Regions from separate parts of the Paenibacillus sp. FSL H3-0457 genome, predicted to be linked through region 2. Evidence: riboswitches for the same ligand, from Rfam matches in the RefSeq annotation. Region 2 holds a riboswitch; each other region holds the start of a gene.
What was found. Region 2 has a riboswitch for S-adenosylmethionine ahead of metA (homoserine O-succinyltransferase). Riboswitches for the same ligand answer to the same signal wherever they lie in the genome.
Positions count from the first base shown of each region.

Region 1 (4,240 bases), 3.4 Mb from region 2:
TTAATCTTAATAGCTTCACATCATATCATACATATCGTGAATTATTCAGTTGCAGGTTCAACTGCACCTTTATAACGTTCTTTGATGAATGTTTTTACTTCTTCGGAGTGCAAAGCAGCAGCCAGTTTTTGGATTGCATCTGCATCCTTGTTGTCCTCACGGGAAACGAGGATGTTTGCGTATGGGTTACCTTGCAGATCTTCGATCAGCAAAGCATCATTCGCCGGATTCAGGTTCGCTTCGAGCGCATAGTTAGCGTTGATAAATACCAGATCCGCTTCATCCAATTGACGAGGCATCATGGCTGCATCCAGCTCGATGATATCCAGGTTCTTCGGATTGGCTGTGATATCTTGAATCGTAGATGTAATATTTGTGTTGTCTTTCAGCGTAATGATACCTTCCTTCGCAAGCAACAACAGTGCACGTCCACCATTGGATGGGTCATTTGGAATTGCTACTTTTGCGCCGTCTGCCAATTCATCCAAAGACTTAATCTTTTTGGAGTATCCACCAAAAGGTTCAACATGAACAGGTGTTACAGAAACGAGGTTGAATCCACGTTCTTTATTCTCTGTGTCCAGATATGGTTGGTGCTGGAAGAAGTTTGCATCCAATTTTTTGTCAGCAAGTTGCTGATTGGGTTGAACATAGTCGTTGAATGTAACGACTTGCAGACGGATACCTTGTGCTTCCAGTTCAGGCTTGATGCTTTCCAGAATCTCTGCGTGTGGTGTAGGTGAAGCTCCAACTTTCAATTCAACTGTACGAGGTGCACCTGCTGAATTGTCTGCGCCGCTATCGGCGTCCTTGTTGTTTCCGCAAGCTGCGAGAACCGCAATCAACATAAGACTAAGTAGAGCAAAAGACCATTTTTTCATGTGTAAAACCCCTTCTCTAATCATTTTGTCATGTGGCATCTGCATTAATGCATATCCATCATGTTATCTATGTGTTATTTCCTGGTGAAAAATGTAACCAAGCGATCTCCAGCCATCTGGAGAATTTGCACTAGAATGATCATCGACACTACGGATATGATCATAATTTCATTTTGATAACGGAAGTATCCATAGTTGATTGCCAGTGTTCCCAGACCTCCACCGCCAACCATGCCCGCCATCGCCGTATAGGAGACGAGCGTAACAATGGTGATCGTTATACCAGCAAGCAGTCCAGGCAGTGCCTCAGGCAGTAACACCCGTCTTACAATCTGTCCGGTCGATGCACCCATCGACTGTGCCGCTTCAATGACACCACGATCAACTTCTCGCAACGTCGTCTCCACCAAACGAGCAAAATAAGGAGCTGCTGAAATCACCAAAGGAGGTATAACGCCGAGCACCCCCGTAGCTGTTCCGACGAGTATACGAGTGAATGGAATAAGAGCAACAATCAATATGATAAATGGGACTGAGCGCAAAATATTCACAATCAGGGATAGTATAGTGTACACTGCCCGTGACTTAATCGAAGCAGATCGGGCTGTCATGAACAGCAGTACTCCGAGCGGTAAACCTAAGATAACGGTAAACAAGCCTGATACACCCAAAATTTGCAGTGTCTCTATGGAAGCTTTACCAACCTCTTCCCAACGTACGGTTGAAAAATCCATCTAACGAAGCACCTCCACATCAAGTCCCTCAGCGGTTAATTCTGATATCGTCCGATCAATCGCATTTGAATCACCCTCGAACCGAACGGTCAGCTGCCCATAAGGAACCTGTTTGATCGTAGAGATTGTACCTTGCAGGATGGCAAAATCCACGCCTGTTTTACGTACCGTTCTAGACAAAATCGCTTCATACGTTTTGTTACCCAGAAAGGATATCTTCACAAGTTTGGAAGCAGCACCTGCCTGCAATTCAACGCCTGCATTTGCCAGAGCGGTCTCTTCCAGAGCAAGTCCAGCTTCATGGTCACGCATCATGAAGTCCCGCGTAATCGCATGCTGCGGCTTCAGGAACACGTCTGTAACAGGTCCTTGTTCCACAATGCCACCTTGATGAATGACAGCCACCTTGTCACAGATGTTCTGAATGACATGCATCTCATGTGTGATCAGCACAATCGTAAGGTTGTACTTTTCATTAATGTCGAGTAATAACTTAAGGATTGAATTTGTCGTCTGCGGATCAAGTGCCGAAGTAGCCTCATCACAGAGAAGAACATTTGGGTCACTTGCAAGTGCTCTCGCAATCCCTACACGTTGTTTTTGGCCACCCGATAATTGAGCCGGATATTTGCTGCTATGGTGCTCCAGACCAACCAGTGCGAGCATTTCCTTCACTTTGCGATCAATGGCTTCCTTGGGTGTATTCACAAGTTTTAGTGGAAAAGCTACATTGTCATATACCGTTGCCGAGGATAACAGATTAAAGTGTTGAAAAATCATTCCGATCTTGCGTCTCTGTTGCTGCAATTCGGTTTTGCTCAGTTCAGTCAGGTTAATTCCGTCAACCCATACCTCACCCTCCGTAGGCCGTTCCAGCAAATTAATACAGCGAATCAATGTGCTTTTGCCCGCTCCGGAATGGCCAATCACTCCGTAGATTTCGCCCTTTTGGATGCTCAAATTCAACTCGGATAACGCTGTTGTAGATTTTGTTCCTTTGCCGTACGTTTTCGTTAAACCTTTTAATTCAATCAATCGCACTTGCCCCTTTCCAACCACCTACATGTATCTTTACCCGATCTAAAGGAAAACTCCCCCTAAAGTACAAAAAAAGAGCCCTTTGCAGATACAAAGAGGGCTCTTCACGTGAAAGAATATACCTTCTCATCTGCCAAAATCGTGTCTTGCACCATTTTGTAGGAATTAGCACCTAACATCTATAACGAATGATACATGTATCATGTCATTACAAATCGGTTGCCGGGCTTCATCGGGCCTGTCCCTCCGCCGCTCTCGATAAGAAATATGTTGTTGTAGGATTTTATAAGTTCATGTAGTTTATGCTTTATAATGTGAACGTAACTTCCGAAATATCAGTTATATCCATGTAACATTCGATTGAAACTCAGTATATTCCAAGTATTCCGATTTGTCAAAGGGAATTATTTCTTTTCCATATTTTATTGATATAACTATAAGAGGCTGTTAATGTTTCACAGACCATATCCACGCCCTGACGCATTTCCTGCACATGCTGATTCAGATCCTCCAATTTCACTTTACCTTGCAAGGTCTGGTGTAACTGCCACAGGTCATCGTGCATTTCTGAGTTCATGTAGTGAATTTCCATATTACGTCGCTTGCGCAGCTTGCTCATCGGTTCACGATAAGAGTCCTTGATCTGTATTAATTGCAATGCAAGATCATGATGCTCCCTTGCATAGTCGAACTGCCTTAACACAGTAAAATAAGAAAAATGCGCTTTGGTATTGGAAGTATTCAGCTGGAATATTTCATTTAATACTGTGCCGACTTTATCCAGAATGGCAAAGCAGCGGATAAAGCCATCTTTGTAGAAATACACATAACGTGCATACTCGGCTTTTTCAGTCGGCGTCATATCATCCGTTGAACCTGCAACGACCTTTTTACGAAAATGAGCAGCAGCGAAACAGCTTTGCTCCAGTTCATCCAGTGAGGAGATGAGTCCCTGAGTCCACACATACAGTTTCCGATAGTCATGCGTGGGATCATGGTCCACATGCATTTGTCGTTGAAATAGCTCAAGCGTATGCGCCATTGCGTCCATCGCTGCTTTCAATTTACCTTCGTTTATACGTGGCTTTTCCCCCAACAACGTTCGCAGCATATCTAACCTCCTCTTTTCCAAATCAACAAGAATTCATCACCGTAAACGAAGCATCATTCATTCCGTGTAATTGCTGCTTGCCATAGGTTGCCCTGATCCCTCTGACATCAAACAAAGTCCACCTGTCCAATGATGTACATCACTGGATGGTGGACTTTCATATTTAAAAACGATTAGCCGGGAGATGTAGCTTGTACACCAGGAAACTCATATACGTTAAGACTCCGAACAATATGGCGATATCCAGCATATGAGCAAGAGCTACGAACATGTATACTTCCGGACGGTTCATTGTCACCATCATGAAAATACCAATGACTACTTGCATCAGAATAAGAACAACGGATACCACACCCAGAGTACGCATTTCCTTGTTGTCCGGATGATTACGGTAAGCGAAGTGACCCAGGATCGCGATAACAATCACGAGCGACGCAGCTGCTGCACGGTGAGCAAAAGCAACCGCTACCCCACCC
Region 1 is NZ_CP150283.1:5,678,377-5,682,616, forward strand. Features, by position in the region: gene MHH25_RS25195 (MetQ/NlpA family ABC transporter substrate-binding protein) at 42-881, opposite strand; gene MHH25_RS25200 (methionine ABC transporter permease) at 956-1,615, opposite strand; gene MHH25_RS25205 (methionine ABC transporter ATP-binding protein) at 1,616-2,650, opposite strand; SAM riboswitch class I at 2,777-2,918, opposite strand; gene MHH25_RS25210 (Cthe_2314 family HEPN domain-containing protein) at 3,048-3,764, opposite strand; gene MHH25_RS25215 (heme A synthase) at 3,928-4,240, opposite strand, start outside.
Region 1: another riboswitch for S-adenosylmethionine. It lies ahead of MHH25_RS25205 (methionine ABC transporter ATP-binding protein); the one in region 2 lies ahead of metA (homoserine O-succinyltransferase).

Region 2 (4,240 bases):
TGGAGGAAGTCTGGAGCAGGTCTATGAAAGACTGCGCATGATTCGAATCCGCTTCCGTCGGCACGCAGAGACAGAGAAGAATGTTGGTTAATAATCAGAAATGAAAAAAGACGAGGCGTTTCTCCCGGAGGAGCGCTTCGTCTTTGTTATTTCATACGAGTTCATACCCAGTCTTTCTTGCGGAAAATGAAGAACATGCTCAGGCCCAGTGTAACCATCAGGCCAATCACAACAAAATAGCTGTATTTCCAGTTAAGCTCTGGCATATTCGTAAAGTTCATGCCGTATATACCGGTAATGACCGTCAGCGGCATGAAGACCGTGGTAATGGCGGTAAATACACGCATGATCTCATTCGCCCGGTTCGCAATACTGGATTGGTAGGCTTCTCGTAAGTTGCCCATCAGGTCGCGATAAGTCTCAAAGGTTTCAGATATTTTTACAGCATTCTCATAGATGTCACTGAAATACTTTTGCAGTTGATCATCGATGAGACGCAGATCTTTTTTGTTCAGGGTGTTAATGACCTCTTTCTGAGGTCCAAGCACTTTTTTCAGCCACAGAATCTCACTGCGTAGCCCGATAATTTCATTCAGATGTGACTTTTTGGTGTGCATCAGAATGTCTTCCTCAAGCTTCTCGATCCGTGCTTCAATTCGGTCACCTACGGTGAAATAATTATCAACAATCAAGTCAACCAGCAAATATAGCAGACGATCCGGTGTACTGATTTCCTGTTCCCACAGGATGGGTTTCAGTGTGCGCAATTCGCTGATCTTGTGCTTTGTAACACTAATAATGAAATGTCTGCCAAGGAATAAGTTAACCGCACGTAGAAATATCTCTTCATCATCAAAACGGATGCTATTAATAACAATAAAATAATGGTTCTCATAAATTTCAATCTTCGGACGTTGTTCTTCGTCACTAAGACAGTCTTCCACAGCCAGATCATGCATCAAGAACAGCGGCTGAAGTAACGCCAAATCGTCTACGTCTGCATCAATCCAGTAAAATCCTTCCGCTGGTGGAGTCAGCGCCTGCTGAATGTCGTCCACCGGAATAAATACACCGTTGTTTACCAACCGGATTTTCATCGTTAATCTACTCCTTCTGCACCCGCCAACTTGGCGGATATTATCATTATGGGCGCAAAAAGAACAAATCAGCCGGTCGGCAGCGGAGCCTGGAGATCAGGGCTGCGTTCACTATATAATCAAACGGAAGTCACTTCCCGCTGCCGGCATGCTGATGTCAATTCTCTATGCAGTTTGTCGGAATTCGGCTGCCAGTCAGGCCTCGGGTCGCCATCCATTTAATATGTCACCTCTCACATAAGGGTTTATAACACCTTGTTTAGTATACCGCTGGTACAAGGTGCTTTCAAGCGCAAAAATGTGTCTATTTCGCGCCCTGAGGCAGTGTATGACAACGGATGATGAACGGTTCCGGTCTGGGAAGCAGACATTGAACTGCAACTTGACGTGAGGGCATTAATGTAATAAAGTAGACGGTGAACCATATTAAATTACAATCTAATACAGCGAAATCTTATCAAGAGTAGGTGGAGGGACTGGCCCGATGAAACCCGGCAACCGGCGGTATACCGCACGGTGCTAATTCTTGCAGCGACTAAGTGTCAAGTGGCACTGTTGTAACTGAGAGATGAGAGAGGCGCATATCTTTTTTACATATGACCTTTCTCGAAATCCGAGGAAGGTCTTTGTCATATGCCCCGACTTCTCAGCAGTGATTTTCGCTAAGGAACTTGAGGTTGTTTGTAACGTTGGATGAAAGAGCAATTCAATGTTTTTACAAGCTCAAGGCAGTCTATAACTGTATTGATGTGAAGACATCAAGCCAGGGGTGGCTGCATCTATTTATGCACAAGGAGGAGTTAGACTTACTATGCCAATCAAAATACCCGATACTCTACCTGCAAAAGAAGTACTTGAGGGAGAGAATATCTTCGTCATGGATGAAACTTCTGCATATCAGCAGGATATTCGTCCACTCCGTATCGCTATATTAAACCTGATGCCCACAAAGGAAACGACCGAAACACAATTGCTTCGTCTGGTGGGAAACACGCCTATTCAGGTGGATGTCGTTCTCGTACATCCCAAATCCCATACGTCGAAGAATACGTCTCAGGAGTATTTGGATCTGTTCTATAAAACCTTCGATGAGATTGAGCACCGTCGTTTCGATGGAATGATCATTACGGGTGCCCCGGTGGAACAGATGGATTTCGAAGACGTGAACTATTGGAATGAAATCCAGGAGATCTTCGAATGGACCAAAACCAATGTGACTTCAACCCTCCACATATGTTGGGCTTCTCAGGCAGGTTTATACCATCATTTTGATGTACCCAAGGTTGCACTTGATGAAAAGTGTTTTGGCGTTTTCCCACATACCATCAATAAACCACATGTTCCGTTGTTGCGTGGATTCGATGAAGTATTCAACGTTCCACATTCCCGCCATACGGAAGTGAGACGCGAAGATATTGAAAAGAATGAGAATTTAGAGATTTTGGCTGAATCCGAGGAAGCGGGGATCTTCCTGGTTGCTACCAGAGACGGCAAACAGATTTTTGCCACAGGACATGCCGAGTATGACCCGTTCTCATTAAAGTGGGAGTATGACCGGGATGCAGCTAAAGGTTTGGATATCGCATTGCCTAGACATTATTATCCGAATGACGACCCTTCCCGTGTGCCACCAGCTACTTGGCGCGCTCATGCCAACTTATTATTCTCTAACTGGCTCAATTACTATGTGTATCAAGAAACACCTTACGATATTGGCCCGCAAATCTAATCGAGATTACAGGAGGATGCAGCAATGGAAGACAACAACAAGTTGAAAATCGAAAGCCGCTTAGCACAAATTGGGTCCATTAATGAACCGGTAACAGGCGCCATTAACTTTCCGATCTATCAATCCACTGCGTTTCGCCACCCGAAGCTTGGACAAAGCACGGGGTTTGATTATATTCGTACGACTAATCCAACCCGTAAAGTGTTGGAAGAAGCTGCCGCAGCGCTGGAGTCCGGTGATGCAGGGTTTGCCTGTAGCTCGGGAATGGCCGCGCTGCAAACGATCTTCGCCATGTTTGGTCAAGGGGATCATCTGATTGTATCGCTGGATCTGTATGGTGGAACCTATCGTCTGCTGGAACGCATCTTGTCCCGTTTCGGCGTAACTGCAAGTTATGTGGACACAAATGACCTGGCAGCACTGGAGAAGGTTCGTCAACCGAATACAAAAGCTGTATTTATTGAGACACCAACCAACCCACTGATGATGATCACCGATGTGGAAGCCGTTGCTTCCTGGGCGAAAAGTTACAACCTGTTGACCATTGTTGACAACACGTTGTTGACTCCATTTTTCCAACGTCCGATTGAACTGGGTGCCGATATCATCATTCATAGCGCTACCAAATATCTGGGCGGACATAATGATGTGCTCGCCGGACTAATTATTACCAAAGGTGAGGCGTTATCTGCTGAGATGGCGTTCCTGCATAATTCCATTGGAGCGGTATTATCTCCAAGTGACTCCTACCAGTTGATGAAAGGTATGAAAACGCTGGCTCTTCGCATGGAGCGTCATGAGCACAATGCACTTACTATTGCCAAATACTTGCTTGAGCACCCAGCGGTGGTTGAAGTGTATCATCCAGGTCTATCCGATCATCCAGGGTATGAGATACAGAACAAACAATCCACGGGTAATACAGGTATCTTCTCTTTCAAAGTGAAGGATGCACGTTATGTTGAACCGTTGCTACGTCATATCCAACTCATTGCTTTTGCCGAAAGTCTCGGCGGAGTTGAATCACTCATGACTTATCCGGCAGTACAGACTCATGCGGATATTCCGCTTGAAATTCGTGAAGCCGTAGGTGTGGATGACCGTCTGCTCCGGTTCTCCGTAGGCATTGAGCATGCAGATGATCTGATTGCAGATCTCGGCAATGCTCTGACAGCTGCACAACAGGAAGTGGAAGGAGGAGTGCACTCATGAGTGAGTCCAACAACAAGCCCAATTCCGAGTTGAAATTTGATACCAAATTGCTCCATTTTGGCGATGAGATTGACAAAACGACTGGAGCCTCCAGTGTACCGATCTACCAAGCATCAACATTCCATCATTTTGATATCTTCAATCCGCCTCAACATGATTACAGTCGTTCGGGTAATCCGACACGTCAGGCTCTGGAAGATTA
Region 2 is NZ_CP150283.1:2,040,948-2,045,187, forward strand. Features, by position in the region: gene MHH25_RS09260 (HRDC domain-containing protein) at 1-91, shown strand, start outside; gene corA (magnesium/cobalt transporter CorA) at 162-1,097, opposite strand; SAM riboswitch class I at 1,549-1,672, shown strand; gene metA (homoserine O-succinyltransferase) at 1,909-2,826, shown strand; gene MHH25_RS09275 (PLP-dependent transferase) at 2,851-4,038, shown strand; gene MHH25_RS09280 (aminotransferase class I/II-fold pyridoxal phosphate-dependent enzyme) at 4,035-4,240, shown strand, end outside.

Region 3 (4,240 bases), 3.0 Mb from region 2:
TCTTGCGGAAGCCATCCACCGTCGCCTGATAACTGGATGTAATCGCACAGTCGGCTCCTGCTCGAAAATAATCTGCATGGACCTGAACAATAACATCCGGATTCTCAAGCAACACACGAGCAGACCATAGTGGATCATCGAGATCACATCCATGCTGTTCGAGTTCCGTAGCCAACGCTCCATCCAGAATCATGACTGGATGTTCACGCAGGATCTGTTCTATGGGGTTAGTCTGTTGTGCTTGCGTCATGTACTTTTCCTCTTTTCTTATTCACACGTTCTGTCAGATAATAAGCAGCGTAACATAATGCGATAAACGGAACCCCACAATACAGAGCAATTCGCTGTGTCGGGTCAAAGGCAATACCTATGCATGAAGCCAGACATAATATAAATGAAACAATTGGTACCACCGGATACAGTGGTGTGCGGTAGACCAGATCTTTGACCGCATGTCCTTCCCGGATATATTGTCTGCGGAACATGTATTGGGAAGCGCTGATGCTCATCCATACCGCAACGACAGCCAGACCTGAAATGGAAACCAGCGTAATATACACCGTACCTGGCGCAATAATACTGGACAGCAATGCCAGCGCACCACCCACCATACTAATCAGAAGTGCATTCAGCGGTACTCCGCTTTTGGTCAATTTGGCAAACCACGGAGAGATCGTTCTTTTGTCAGCCAGAGACCAGAGCATCCGTGAAGAAGCATATAGGCCTGAATTGGCAGCAGAGAGAATCGCCGTCAGAATAACAAAGTTCATAATGTCTGCTGCATAGGGTACACCCACCCGCTCCATTACCGCTACAAACGGACTTTCCAGTACACTGGCATCCGACATGGGCAGCAAGGCCGACAAGATAATAATCGTTCCGATGAAGAAAATAACCAAACGCCACAGCGTTGTATGAATAGCCTTTGGTATCGTCTTTTCCGGGTTCTCCGTCTCCCCGGCGGCAATGCCGATTAACTCGGTGCCTGAGAAGGCAAAGTTTACAGCAAGCATGGTCATCAATATCGCTGTAGCTCCATGAGGGAACCACCCGGATGCGGTAATATTCGATAGAAATGGAGCCGGTTCAGAATCCGCCATGGGAATAATACCAAACATGGCTGCGCCACCGATAATAATGAAAATTACGATAGTCACTACTTTTACAGATGAGAACCAGAACTCGGATTCCGCAAATAATTTCACCGTTAAAGCGTTGAATAGAAAGATCATCAGTGCAAAAACCGCGCTCCATATCCATACGTTCACCGATGGGAACCAGCGCTGCATCAGCAATCCGGCGGCTGTGAATTCGGAGCCAAGCGCAACAGTCCAGGTTAACCAGTATAACCAAGCCACCGTGTAGCCTGTTGCCGGTCCAATATACTTGGCTGCATAACTATGAAATGCTCCCGTCTCTGGCATATGAACAGACAGTTCACCAAGACAGAGCATCACCAGATATACAACGATGGCTCCGATCAGGTAGGACAGAATGGTTCCCAGTGGTCCCGCCTGCTGAATGGTGTAACCTGAGCTGAGGAATAATCCCGTTCCAATGACTCCTCCGAGAGAGAGCATGACCACATGCCGTGCCTGCATTTTCCGCTGAAAATGCCCTTTGTCGTTGTTGTTCTCCATACCTGCTGCTCCCCTACTTCTTCATCCAGAAAAAACAAAAAAGACCCACTCTGCCTAAAGAGTGCGCCGTTACTGACAAATAAAAACAAACGCTCCTATCTATCAGGCTTTCACCCGCTGGAATTAGCACAGTATCCTTCAGATCTGTTGCTGAGGTTTCTAAGGGCCAGTCCCTCCACCTCTCTGGATAAGAAAATGATTTTTTACTAATATAGCGATCTATCATGAATGTGTCAACATTTAAATATTAAATGGCACACCTCGCTATTCGGTGGAAGACCCCGGATTCGTGATGGTGGTCTTTACCTCATACGTGATCGGCACGGTGCTAAAAATTTTATCCCAATCGTCTTTGACTTTTTTCCATGTTTTAGGTTCTTTGATACGCAAGCTATCCCGAAAATCCGCAACATCTACTTTATAGGTATGCTGCAGTTTGTATAACAACTGTCGAATCTGTTGTTCGGCAAGTTCAGCAAATTCTTTTTCCAATTCCCTGAGATACGCACCTTTTTCCTCTTCCTCGGGAGCACGCCAATCCTCCATCAACCAGCCTTCGGATTCAGTCTTCACATGGAATGAAATATCATCGCCAACCACTTTTGGAATTATTGTTGTTTTTTTCTTCTTCATTTCATATACAACAGTGAACCCCGCTTTATTGTATGTCTTCAAGATACCTCCTTTTTCTTTAGGTCTGATCCACGATAGCCCTTCTAGATCCGTTTGGCTGAGTTCCCCGATGAATTTGGTCGTTTTCCCATCAAATATACTGGCACCGGAGAATTTGTCCTCTCCATTGGAGTTCAGTACATTCTGGAGCAAAAAGCTGGAACCGGATTGCATTTGTGCATCTAATTTGGAGAGTAGAACGGGGTCCAGGATTTTATTGGACAAGTACGAATTACTGGTAATGCCTGTAAGATAAAAGGCTGGAATCCGGGAAGGATCATCTGAAGTCAGTACATCAACAGCGCGATGATGGCTAATCAGCACCAGACAGTTAGGACGAATATCGTTATCCCGAAGTACAAAATCCAGTAGCTGATCCAGACCATACTTTTTGGCAATATCCTTGGACACAACGATAACCTTCAGATGATGTCCGATGAGCGGATGATCTCGCCTCAGTGCAAACTGACGAAAGATTTGCAGCAAGGAATCTCCAGTAAGCTGTTCATTGGAATAGGACGTTTTACCAGAAGCAGGCGAACCGGATTGTTGGCTCTTTTGGCTGCTAGAATTACCGGGAGCAATCTGTACCGTGGCCGTCAAATTGTTCTGCTTGGAATACGCTCCTCCCTGAGTAGCGATGTCTTTCTCAAATTCTGTCTCTTTACCGATATCGATCCCAAGACCAACGTAGACACTTAGATCCTCTATCTCCCGACTGCTCCAACATCCGGATATCGTTAAGAGAATGCATAATACAGTGGCTAAGCGTAACAACATACGAAATGTAATCATGCATGCTTGCCTCCTTTTTTGCGAATCAGACTTAACAACAGTAGTACCAGAGGTAAAATGCCAAACAAAAATACGGACACATTGCCCAGCATATCTCCTAGTGCAAAAGTATCATCCACTGTTTTGGGTATCATTGCTGTCAGATAAATGAACGGAAGCAGGCCGTACATGATGCCTTTGATTTTTTTGGAACGAAACAAATCACGAATACCCACTGAAGCGCAGTAATGTGTAATTGCTGTAGTTGAAAAGATTTGCATAATCCAGATGACCAGCAATAAGGATTCAAAACGCTCGAATATCAGACCCTGAATTTCGAAGCTTCTTACCAAATCCAGCGTTGGCCAGGTTCGAGTTTTGATGCCATCGAGCGATAAACTGCCTATAACCATCACCACCGTGATCAAGTAGATAATAGTGGATATGAGTATCCCCCAGGTCATCGCTTTATTGCTCTTCTTCGGATTTTTCATATAGGCAGTCATGATTAACATCACCTCATAGCCTGTATAAGATAATAGTGAAGGCTTCAACCCTTGGAAAACCGGCATGACCCCATCACCGAGTACGGGTCTCAGATTGCCAATTTCGAATAGCTGATTACTAAGCAAAATTTCAATCACAAATATAATAATCGTAATTGGAAGGATGATCTCAAACACGCGTACGATAACGCCAAGCCCGCCTGAAATCATATATACACCGATCCACATGAAGACCATCACAATCGCCCAGGTGGGGGTGCGTTCGAGCAGATACATCCCAGTTACTTCAGCCATAACTCTGATTTCGAATGCGGCAATAACTATGAAATACATAATCATAGACAATCCCAGTATGTAAGCAATCCAGCTGCCCGTAATCTCACGGGTGAACTGGAAGACGGTTTTCTCCGGAAATCTGCGACACAGGGTAACCAGAATTATTCCGACACCTATGATAATGAATCCAGATAGGATAATGGAAATCCAGACATCCGGTGTTCCGACAGCTTTGCTGGTCGTTCGAGGTAGTGTCAATATCCCGGCACCAAGCATGTAATTGACAATAATTACAACGGCCTGTGTCGTGGTTAGCTTTCCTTGGGAGCCATTCACTTTAGTTCACCTCCAGACCTTCAGTAGATAGAATTC
Region 3 is NZ_CP150283.1:6,061,106-6,065,345, forward strand. Features, by position in the region: gene mmuM (homocysteine S-methyltransferase) at 1-250, opposite strand, end outside; gene mmuP (S-methylmethionine permease) at 228-1,640, opposite strand; SAM riboswitch class I at 1,733-1,834, opposite strand; gene MHH25_RS26855 (Ger(x)C family spore germination protein) at 1,905-3,107, opposite strand; gene MHH25_RS26860 (spore germination protein) at 3,104-4,204, opposite strand.
Region 3: another riboswitch for S-adenosylmethionine. It lies ahead of mmuP (S-methylmethionine permease); the one in region 2 lies ahead of metA (homoserine O-succinyltransferase).